DNA from 2 places in the Albidovulum sp. genome. Region 2 is predicted to be linked to the other one. Evidence: riboswitches for the same ligand, from Rfam matches in the RefSeq annotation. Region 2 holds a riboswitch; the other holds the start of a gene.

What was found. A riboswitch is a leader RNA that binds a small molecule or an ion and turns the genes downstream of it on or off. The one in region 2 is predicted to bind cobalamin.
Region 1: linked by a shared signal. The riboswitch ahead of ACMUOO_RS12465 (CbtB domain-containing protein) and the one ahead of ACMUOO_RS15815 (DUF1636 domain-containing protein) in region 2 are both predicted to bind cobalamin.

Annotation. Positions count from the first base shown of each region.
Region 1 covers NZ_JAYRTX010000074.1:481-5,999, reverse strand. The annotation lists gene ACMUOO_RS12490 (helix-turn-helix domain-containing protein) at 1-176, shown strand, start outside; gene ACMUOO_RS12485 (LacI family DNA-binding transcriptional regulator) at 293-1,321, shown strand; gene cobF (precorrin-6A synthase (deacetylating)) at 1,337-2,089, opposite strand; gene ACMUOO_RS12475 (energy-coupling factor ABC transporter permease) at 2,157-2,834, opposite strand; gene ACMUOO_RS12470 (CbtA family protein) at 2,903-3,634, opposite strand; gene ACMUOO_RS12465 (CbtB domain-containing protein) at 3,656-3,877, opposite strand; cobalamin riboswitch at 3,860-4,079, opposite strand; gene ACMUOO_RS12460 (DUF1636 family protein) at 4,143-4,466, opposite strand; gene cobA (uroporphyrinogen-III C-methyltransferase) at 4,471-5,190, opposite strand; partial or broken gene ACMUOO_RS12450 (cobyrinate a,c-diamide synthase) at 5,187-5,519, opposite strand, start outside.
Region 2 covers NZ_JAYRTX010000129.1:882-6,400, forward strand. The annotation lists gene cobO (cob(I)yrinic acid a,c-diamide adenosyltransferase) at 107-739, opposite strand; cobalamin riboswitch at 777-1,010, shown strand; gene ACMUOO_RS15815 (DUF1636 domain-containing protein) at 1,112-1,471, shown strand; gene cobW (cobalamin biosynthesis protein CobW) at 1,472-2,521, shown strand; gene cobN (cobaltochelatase subunit CobN) at 2,531-5,519, shown strand, end outside.

The DNA.
Region 1 (5,519 bases), on a different contig from region 2:
TGGCGATGAACCGGACAGACATCGCCGACTATCTCGGGCTTACGCCGGAAACGGTGAGCCGATCCTTCACCGAGCTTCGCGGCCGGCGCATCCTGGCCCTCGACGATGCCAATACCGTCGTCGTCCTCGATCCGGCAAGACTCCGGATTCTCGCGGCCGGCGCCATGGAAGCCTGAGGTCGCCTGCCGGACCAGCGGCTGTTAACGCTAAACATCGTGCGCTTCCGGACTTGGAGCCGCGTGACTTTGGCGCTAATGAGTAAGAAAATTTCGCCGCGGGGGAGATCTCGGGAATGAACGGACACGTCGAGCCGCGCCGGACGTTGACGTTGCGCGATGTCTCCGAAGCCTCGGGCGTATCGGAGATGACCGTAAGCCGCGTGCTTCGCAACCGAGGCGACGTGTCCGACTCCACCCGCGAACGGGTACTGGAAGCGGCGCGGCGGCTTGGCTACGTCCCGAACAAGATTGCCGGCGCGCTCGCCTCGCAACGGGTCAATCTCGTCGCCGTGATCGTGCCGTCGCTGTCGAACCTCGTCTTTCCCGAAGTGCTGAGCGGGATTTCCGAGGAGCTCGAGGACAGCGGCCTTCAGCCCGTCTTCGGCGTGACCAACTATTCGGCCGAGCGCGAGGAATCGGTGCTATACGAGATGCTGTCGTGGCGGCCCTCGGGCGTGATCATCGCCGGGCTCGAACACAGCGACGCGGCCCGCGCCATGCTGCAGAACGCGGGTATCCCGATCGTCGAGATCATGGATGTGGATGGCGAAGCGATCGATTCGGTGGTCGGCATCTCGCACAAGCGCGCGGGGCTGGAGATGGCGCGGGCGATCGTGAAGGCAGGCTATCGCCGGATCGGCTTTCTCGGCACGAAGATGCCGCATGACCACCGGGCGCGGAAGCGGATGGAAGGGTTCGAGGCGGGACTGGCCGAGGCAGGGATCGAGCTTGCGGACCGGGAATTCTACTCCGGCGGCTCCGCGCTCCTGAAGGGGCGCGAGATGACCGAGGCGATCCTGAAGCGCAATCCAGATCTCGATTTCCTCTACTATTCCAACGACATGATCGGGGCAGGGGGGCTTCTTTACTGTCTCGAGAGCGGGATCGACGTGCCCGGCAAGCTCGGGCTCGCCGGGTTCAACGGCGTCGATCTGCTTGAAGGCCTTCCGCGCCGGCTGGCGACGATGGACGCTTGCCGGCATGAGATCGGGCGGCGGGCCGCCGCGATAATCGGCGGACACAGCGAAAGCGGTCTCATCGGCGGCGAGCGGGTGGAACTGACGCCGGTGCTTCAGCTGGGCGACACGATCCGGCGCAGCTGACCTCGCGTCGGCGCCTCAGGCGCGGCGCAGAATGTAGATGTCCATGATCCAGCCGTAGCGCGCGCGCGCCTTCTCCCGCGCCGCGACGATGCGATCTGACACTTCCGAGAGCGGGCCGGCGATGAGCAGTTCGTTTTCCATCCCGAGATAGGCGCCCCACCAGATCGCCACCCCGTCGGACGCGATCGCGTGGAACGAGCAGTCGCCGTCGAGCATGACGGCCACGGTATCGACGCCCAGTGGCCAGCCGTGGTCGCGCAACTGGCGCCCGGTGGTGACGATGAACGGTTCCCCGACCTCGTTCAGGGGGATCGCATGGGCGGCCGTCAGCACCTGGAGCGAGGTGATGCCCGCAACAACATGCACGGACAGGGGCAGGGTCCGAGAGACGCGCTGGGCGATGCGCAGCGTGCTGTCATAAAGCGACGGGTCGCCCCAGACCAGAAGCGCTACCCGCCCCTCGCGCCCGATTTCCGCCAGAATCGTGTCTTTCCAGACCGCGGCAATCGCCTCGTGCCAGTTGTCCACGCCTTCCCGGTAGCTCGGGTTCATCGCATCGCGCACGGGCAGGTCGAACTCGGCGACACGAGAGGCCGGGTTGGTGAGGACGTCGGCGCAGATCGACCGGCGCAACTCCGCCAGATCGGCCTTGGTCTCGCCTTTCCGCGGAATCAGGATCAGATCCGCCGCATTCAGCGCCTTGATCGCCTGAAGCGTCAGATGGTCGGGGTTGCCGGTGCCTATCCCGATGAGGTGGAGCTCGATCATGGGGCGCTTCAACAACAAAAGGACGCGGCCCGCAAGCGGGGCCGCGCCCGATGCGTCGGCGGATGGTTCATGCGGCCAGGTGCAGGCGACGCTCGAACAGGCGGCCGCCGGTCAGGTCGCGCAGAGACTTCGCGGCGGCAAGTACGGCGAGATCGGCGAGGGGTTCGATCAGCACGACCATCATGTAGGCCGCGCCGAAGCTGGCGACGGCGGCGATGTTCGCGGCGCCGAAGCCCTGGCCATAGAAGGCCCAGAAGCCGACCCAGGCAACGACGCCGGCCTGATACGCGGTCGAGAGGGCGAGCGCCTGGCCGTAGCGCAGATCGACGTAGGCCGTATCGGGCGCGATGATCCGCCGTGCCAGCATCTGCAGCGCGAAAAGCGGCACGAGAAGCGTGGTGACGTTCATGCCGTATTGGGGCAGGTCGAAGGGCGCGAAGACCAGGCCCTGGACAAGCAGGCCGAGCGCAAGGCCCAGCGCGGCGGGCGCTGCCCCGAAGAGCAGGAACAGCGTCGAGCCGAGGATGAAGTGCACCTCGGACACCCCGACGGGGAAGTGCGGCAGGATCTGGAAGAAGCTGAAGACGAGCCCCGCCGTGATAGCCGTGCGGCCGGCGAAGGCCGCAACACCCGCTGCGCGGACGGTCCTGACGGTTTCGCGCAGCGCCATGGCGCCGGCCGCCGCGGCGGTGGCATGGCTCAGCACGATCTTCGCGCCGTCCACGATACCCGGTTCGATATGCATGATGGTCTCCCAGCAGGATGGATGATGAAGGCGCCGGGGCCGCTGATCCAGCGGCTCCGGAAAATCGCTTATGCGGGCGTTCTTGACCAGAGCCGCCCGGCGAGCCAGCCGAGTGCCCCCCAGACGACGAAGCCGACGCCGAGAACCCGCGCCGCGAATTCGGCGGCAAGCTCCGGCGGGGCGATGCCGTAGAACTGATCGAGTCGCGGAGCGCCGATGGCATGTGGTGCGGCCAGAAGTGCGCCGCCGAGTGCCGCCGTCAGGGCGGTGCGGCCATAGCCGAGGAGCGCGAGGCCCACACCGGTGGCAAGAACGGTGCCGAGCCACCATGCCTGCCGGGCGCCGAGGTCGGCTGCGACCGAGCCCGGCAGTTCGGGCGGCAATCCCATGGCCGGTGCAAGCTGAAACGCCGCAAAACCCGAAAGCCCCCAGAGCACACCCTCACCCGCCGAGACCGTCCGGCCGAAATGTTCCGCCAGCGAGAAGCCCGCGACGAGAAGAATGCCATAGGAAGCATAGATCAGCGTGGTGAACAGAACCGTCAGCGCGTTGCGCTGGAAGTCGTCCGTATTGTCGGCACCTGCCGCTCCGTGGTCATGACCCGCGACCGCCTCGTCCCCGGCATGATCGTGCGTCGCAGCCTGGGCCTCGACTTGATGTTCGAAATGCACCAGCGCGCCGGTTTCATATTGCTCCCCCAGAAGGATCAGGTTCTGGACGAACGCGAAATGCAGCACGGCCGCAAGCAACCCTGCCGCAAAGCCGGCGATGATGCCGCCGGCCAGCATGCGTTTGATCATGAGGTCAGACCGTCGGCCCGCTCAGTGGCAGGGGAAGCCGGTCGCGTGGCGCATGTCATGCGCGGCGTCATGCAGCGTCGCCGACTGGGCATGGCCGGCCAGGAAAAGGCCGGTGGCACCGATCAGCGCGACAAAGACGATGGAAAGGGTGGCCGAACCGGTCTTGGCGGCGGCTTTGGTCATCGCGGTCATGTTCATCTCCCTGCCGTCACACCCGACGGCGTTCGCGTTGCGTCGTCGCATGGCCGGTCTCCTGACTCGCGGGTCGCTGCGGCCTTTCCGCCTTCCCGGGGCAGGCACCCCAGTGGCTTCTGGAAGGCCGCTCGCCGCTTACAGTCGCGGGGGCGGTTGGGGCTTGGGGTGCCGCCTTTGGTCCACCCTACCCCATTCCCGTTTCAGTCCCGGCGCTTTGCGCCTGAAGGACACCATACCGTGACCATGTGCCAGCATTCTCGGATGCGGGTCAAGGCGGATTGCGGCGCGGGCAGGGGCGGATGCGACCTTTCCGTCACCCCGGGATACGCGCCAGCGCCTTTTCCCTGAGGGACCCGAGCGGGCGCGCATCGGCAAGGTTGCCGTCCGCCGTCGCGCCATAGAGGCGCAGGAAGGTGACGAGGCTCGGGATATCCGCCTCGGTCAGGTCGCCGAAGAGATAGGCAGTCTTTCCGTCCGCGCGCACCGCGACGGTGGAGGGCCGGGTGCAGCCCGACATGCAGTCCGTCTCGTCGATCCGCGCGGCGAGGCCGGCGGCGGCGACCGCATCTGCGAGCGCCGTGGCCAGCCCCGCGCGCCCTGCCGGGCAAGAGCGGCAGATGGTGAGAACCGCGGCCATGCGCTCAGCCCTCTGCCAGCGGACCGAGGAGGATCAGCGCGGGGCCGTCGCCGGCCTCGGCCGCGATCTGCGCCTCCATCGACCCGAGTGTGCCGCGCACCAGCTTCTGGGCCGGCGTAGAGACGCTTTCGGCCAGCAGCGCAGGCGTATCCGCCGGCATGCCGGCCGCGCGCAGGCGGCGTGCGAGCTCGCCGAAGGTGCGCTTGCCCATGAAGATGACGGTCGTCGCCGTGGCGTCGGCCAGCGCGGCGAGGTTCAGGTCCGCAGGCAGCGATCCGGTCATGTCGTGGCCCGTCACGAACTGCACCCGCCGCGCGGTCAGACGCCGCGTCAGCGGGATTCCGGCCGCCGCCGCCGCTGCCATGGCCGAAGGTACGCCCGGCACGATCTCGTAGCCGACGCCGGCCTCCCGGCAGGCCACGATCTCCTCCTCCAGCCGCCCGAAGAGGCCGCTGTCACCGGACTTCAGCCGCACGACCCGCGCCCCGGTCAGGGCGTAGTCGACAAGAAGCCGGTTCACATGGTCCTGCTTCGCGGAGGGCCTGCCGGCACGCTTGCCGACACCGACAAGGTCGGCACCCGGCCGTGCATGAGCGAGGATGGGCCCCGAGGAGAGGTCGTCGAAGAGGACGACATCGGCCGTCCGCAACCGCTCTGCCCCGCGCAACGTCAGCAAGTCCGGATCGCCCGGTCCGGAGGAGACGAAACTGACGAACCCGCTCATGTCGCCTCCGCGATCAGGTGGAAGAACGTGCCGGTCGCATGCCCCCGGCGAGAGCCCGTTTCGGGCACGGGCTCGCCATTGGCATCGGTGACGTGCGCAAGTGGCATATCGGGTTGGGTGAGGATCGTCGAGTAATGAAACTCGTGTCCCCGGAGCCGGGCTCCAGGCCCGTGACCGGGCATCGGCACGGCAAGATCGGCCAGCCGGTAGCCAAGGTGCATCCGGCGCTTCTCGAACGAGGTGACGAGGCCAAGGAGTCCGGACATCTCGTGCCGGTGCCCCTCGCGGTCGATGATCGCCTCGCCCATCGCCATGTATCCTCCGCACTC
Region 2 (5,519 bases):
GTCATTGGCGCTCCCGCCTGTACCGCACACCGAGCGTGAACCATTGTGTCTTTCATTGCGGTTAAAATACTCCGGGTGTCGGGGGGCGGCGCCCCCGGTCCTCAGCTCAGAACTCCACGCCCTTCTGGCCTTTGATCCCGGACCGGAACGGGTGCTTCACCAGCGTCATCTCGGTCACCAGATCGGCAATCTCGATCAGCTCCTCCTTGGCATTCCGCCCGGTCAGCACAACGTGGGTCATCGCCGGCTTCTCCTCCTTGAGGAACGCGACGACCTCGTCGACCGGCAGGTAGTCGTAGCGCAGCGCGATGTTGATCTCGTCGAGCAGGACCATCCGGTTACGCTCGTCCCGGATCAGATCCTTGGCCTTTTCCCAGCCGCGCCTGGCCGCGGCGATGTCGCGCTCCTTGTCCTGCGTCTCCCAGGTGAACCCTTCGCCCATGGCGAAGAACTGGCAGAGGTCGGCGAAGTGGCTCTCGATCAGGCGCCGCTCGCCAGTGTCCCAGGCGCCCTTGATGAACTGCACCACGGCGCAGGGCATCCCGTGGGCGATGCAGCGCAGGATCATGCCGAAACCGGAGGAACTCTTGCCCTTGCCCGCGCCGGTATGGACGATGATCAGGCCCTTCTCGCCCTCCTTGGTCGCCATGATCCGGTCGCGCGCGGCCTTCTTCTTCGCCATCTTCTGCGCATGGCGCGCTAGGTCATCCGCGGGGTCGGTCGTTTTTGGGTCGGTCATGGTCCCTTCCGTTGCTTGACAAGACAGGGCCTCATGCCTCAGGTGAGGCGGCGCTGGTTCCTGTCTTAGGGCAGGCGAAGAGGGAATGCGACCGGCTTTGCGACCCATCGGGGCGCGACGCCGAAGCGCAGCCGCCCCCGCGACCGTGACCGGAGAGGTCCCCCAAAGCCACTGGTGCGAACCGGGAAGGCGGGAGGGCCGCCGGGGGGTTCCCCTGGGAGCGCCCCGACATCCGCAAGCCGGGAGACCTGCCAGCGCGAGACGTGACGGCGGACGGGGGGTTCCGCGACCGGCTCGGGGCAGGCGCGCATGGGTGAGCCATTGCAACCCGCCCTTCGCAGGCGCCTCCCCCAAAAGGAAGGAATGACCCGAGTGCGCGTGACGCTTCATGTCTGCACGACCTGCACGGCGGGCCGCCCCGTCGCCGAGGGCGGTCAGGCCCCGGGCGCAAGGCTTCTTGCTGCGTTGCGCACCGCAGGCGCACCGGCCGGCGTTCGGATCGAGCCGGTCGAGTGTCTCTCCGCCTGCGATCACGGCTGCAACATCGCGCTGACGGGGCCGGGGCGTTGGTCCTATGTCTATCGCGGACTGGACCCCGACACGCATGTGGCCGACATCCTTGCCGGCGCGGCCGCCTATGCCGCCTCGCCTGATGGCCTCGTTCCCTGGCGCGAGCGCCCCGTGATCTTCCGCAAGCAGTCGCTTGCCCGCATCCCCCCGATGGAGAGCTGAATGGCAGACCTGAACAAGATCCCCGTCACCGTCATCACCGGCTTCCTCGGCTCGGGCAAGACGACGCTGATCCGCCACCTGATGCAGAACCCGCAAGGCAGGCGGCTCGCCGTGCTGGTGAACGAATTCGGCTCGGTCGGCGTGGACGGCGAGATCCTGAAATCCTGCGCCGACGAGAACTGTCCCGAGGAGAACATCGTCGAACTGGCCAACGGCTGCATCTGCTGCACCGTCGCCGACGATTTCATTCCGACGATCGAGGCCCTGATGGCGCGACCGGTGCGGCCCGACCACATCCTGATAGAGACGTCAGGCCTTGCGCTTCCGAAGCCGCTCCTGAAGGCCTTCGACTGGCCGGCGATCCGCTCGCGAATCACCGTGGACGGCGTCATCGCGCTGGCCGATGCCGAGGCGGTGGCGGCGGGCCGCTTTGCGCCCGACGTGGCGGCGGTCGAGGCGCAGCGCGCGGCCGACGACTCGCTTGACCACGAGACCCCGCTTTCCGAAGTCTTCGAGGATCAGATCGCCTGCGCAGACATCGTTCTTCTGACCAAGGCCGACCTGGCGGGTGAGGCGGGCATTGCCGCCGCGCGCGCCGTGGTGGAGGCCGAGGCGCCGCGAAGGCTGCCGATCCTCGCGATGGAGGAGGGGCGGATCGACCCGGCCGTAATTCTCGGTCTGAACGCTGCCGCAGAGGACGACCTGCATGCCCGTCCGTCGCATCACGACGGGGCCGACGACCACGAGCACGACGATTTCGACACGGTGGTGATCGAACTGCCGGAAGTCACCGATCCCGAGGCGTTGAAGCACGACATCGTGCGGCTTGCGCGTGAGCAGAACATCCTTCGCGTGAAGGGCTACGTGGCCGTCCGGGGCAAGCCGATGCGGATGCTCGTCCAGGCGGTGGGCGAACGTGTGCGCGCGCAGTACGACCGGCCCTGGGGTGATACGCCGCGGGCCACGCGGCTCATCGTCATCGGCGAGCACGACCATGTCGATCCGGTCGCCATCCATTCCGTACTCATGCCCGAAGCGCAGGAGGTCTGAGGGCCGCCGATGCATGTCATCTTCCGCGAGAGCCACGGGCTCGAGGAGACCGACACACCGACCGACCTCGGCCAGTCCCCGGCCGAGCTGGTGGTGCTGTCCTTCTCCGACAGCGACCTCGGCGCCTTCGCGGCCGGGTGGCAACGCGGCAAGGCATCATTGCCTACCCTCAGGCTCGCCAATCTCGTCGCGCTCCGCCATCCCCTGTCGGTCGATACCTATGTGGAACGGACGCTTTCCGGCGCGAAGGGCATCCTGATCCGGCTCATCGGCGGTGAAGGCTATTGGGCCTACGGGCTGGCGCAGGTGCAGGACCTCTGTCGCCGCAAGCGCATCGCGCTCGCCGTCCTGCCTGCCGACGGGCGCGAGGATGCTCGGCTCGACGCGCTGTCCACCCTGCCGGAATCGACCCTGCGAAGGCTCCAGACCCTTTGCGATGCCGGCGGTGCCGTCGCGGCCCAGGCCGCGCTGCAGCAGCTGGCGCTCGCCGCCGGCCTCTATGCCGGCCCGGTGGCCGGCGACAAGACCGTGCCCGCCTTCGGCTGGTACCTGCCCGGCAAGGGCGTCGTGCCAGGGCCCGAGGCGACCGGCCGCCCGCTCGCCGTCGTCACCTTCTACCGCAGCTACCTGACCTCGGCGGATACCGACCCGGTCGACAAGCTCATCGCGGCGTTGGAGGCGCGGGGTTTCGCCGCCATCGGCGCCTTCGCCACCTCGCTCAAGGACACGGCCGCCGCCGGCTGGCTCAGCGCCGAATTGGCGCGTCTGGGTCCTGCCGCCATCGTCAACGCTACCGCCTTTTCGGCGAAGGGGGCAGACGGCACCCCCTCGCCTCTCGACGCGCCCGGCTGCCCGGTCTTCCAGGTCGCGCTGTCCACCGCGCGGCGGCGCGACTGGGTGGCGGCGGATCGCGGCCTGTCACCTGCCGACCTTGCCATGCACGTCGTCCTGCCCGAGGTCGACGGCCGCCTCTTCGCCGGCGTGGCGAGCTTCAAGAGCCCGGCGCGCCGCGACCCCGACCTGCAATATTCCCGCTTCGCCCACCGTGCCGACGCCGACCGGATTGCCGCCATTGGCGACCGCGTCGCGGGCTGGCATCGTCTTGCAACAACCCCGGCGGAAGAGCGGAGGCTCGCCCTCGTCCTCTCGACCTATCCCGGCAAGTCGCATCAACTGGCCCACGCCGTCGGCCTCGACGCGCTGGCCTCGGCCGAGGAAATCCTCGCGTCGCTCGCCGCAGCGGGCCATACCGCGGGGCCAGGCGAAGACCTCGGGCATGCGCTGATGCAGGAAACCGTGGAATGGCCGGTATCGGCTTACGGAAACACTGTCTCGACGCTTCCTCCTGGACTCCGCGCCGCCCTTTTTTCCGCCTGGGGCGACCCGGTCCACGACCCTTCAGTGGCCGACAGTCATTTCCGCTTCCACGCCATCCGCCGGGGCCGCGCGCTCGTCGCGCTCCAGCCCGAGCGCGGCGAGGTGAAGACCCGCGCGGACGACTACCACGACCTTTCACGCACCCCGCGCCACGGATATGTCGCCTTCTACCTCTGGCTCAGGTCGCAGGGCCTTCATGCCCTCGTTCATATCGGCGCGCATGGCACGCTGGAATGGCTGCCCGGCAAGTCGGTGGCGCTGTCCGCGGAATGCTGGCCCGAGGCGCTGACCGGCGACCTGCCGGTCATCTACCCTTTCATCGTCAACGACCCCGGCGAGGCCGCGCAGGCCAAGCGCCGCATCGGTGCGGTCACCATCGGGCACCTGCCGCCGCCCTTGCTGGAAAGCGCGGTGCCGGAAGACCTCAACCGGCTTGAACGGCTTCTGGACGAATATTCCACCGCCGACGGGCTCGACCCCGGCCGCCGCGAACGGTTGATCGCCGCCATCCGCGACGAGGCGCGCGGACGCGGCGTGGAGGTCGATCTCGGCATCCCCGAGGACGCTTCGCCCGCCGAGGCGATCACCCGGATCGACCGCTTCGTCTGCGACATCAAGGAAAGCCGATACGGCGACGGGCTGCACATCTTCGGCACCGGTCAGTGCGGGAAGGAGGAGCGCGCGGGCCTGCTGGCCGCGCTGAACGGGCGGCGGGTGGAGGCCGGGCCATCGGGCTCGCCCTTCCGGGGGCGAAGCGACGTGCTGCCCACGGGCCGCAACCTTTACACCACCGATCCCCGCGCCGTGCCGTCGCGCGCCGCCCATGCGCAGGGCGTAAAGCTGGCCGAGGAGCTTTTGCGCCGCCACCTTCAGGACCACGGCGACTGGCCGCGATCGCTGGTCGTCGATCTCTGGGGCTCGGCCACGATGCGGACGGCGGGCGAGGAATTCGCCATGGCGCTGCACCTTGCCGGCCTTTCCCCGAAATGGGACGAGGGGTCGGAGCGGGTTTCGGGCTTCGAGGTGATCCCGCTCGCGCTGCTGCGCCGCCCACGGATTGACGTCACCTTGCGGGTTTCCGGACTGTTCAGAGACGTATTTCCCGGATTGGCCCAGCTCTTCGAAGCCGCCGCCACGGCGCTTGCCGGGCGCGACGAAGCAGCAGAGGACAACCCCTATCTCCGCTCCACCCCGCGCGTCTTCGGGCCGAAACCCGGCCTATACGGCCTCGCCATGGGCGAGGCCATCGAGGACTACGGACCGGAGGGGCAGCGGGCCGCCGGTGAGGCATGGCTTGCGGGCTCCGAATGGGCGATCGATGCTTCAGGCGTGGCGCATCCCGCCCGTGCGGCGCTGGAGGCGCAGGTGAAAGGCGCCGACGGCTTCGTCCATGTCCAGGACCTGACCGAGACCGACCTGCTACTGGCCTCAGACTATGCCGCGCATGAGGGCGGCTTTGCCGCCGCCGTCGCGCGGCTTGGCGGCGCGGTGCCTGCGCTCTATCACCTTGACGCGACCCGGCCCGACGATCCGCGCGCCCGCACCCTGCCCGAGGAAATCGCCCGCGTGGTCCGCGCCCGAGCGGCGAACCCGGCCTGGGCCGACGGGATGATGCGCCACG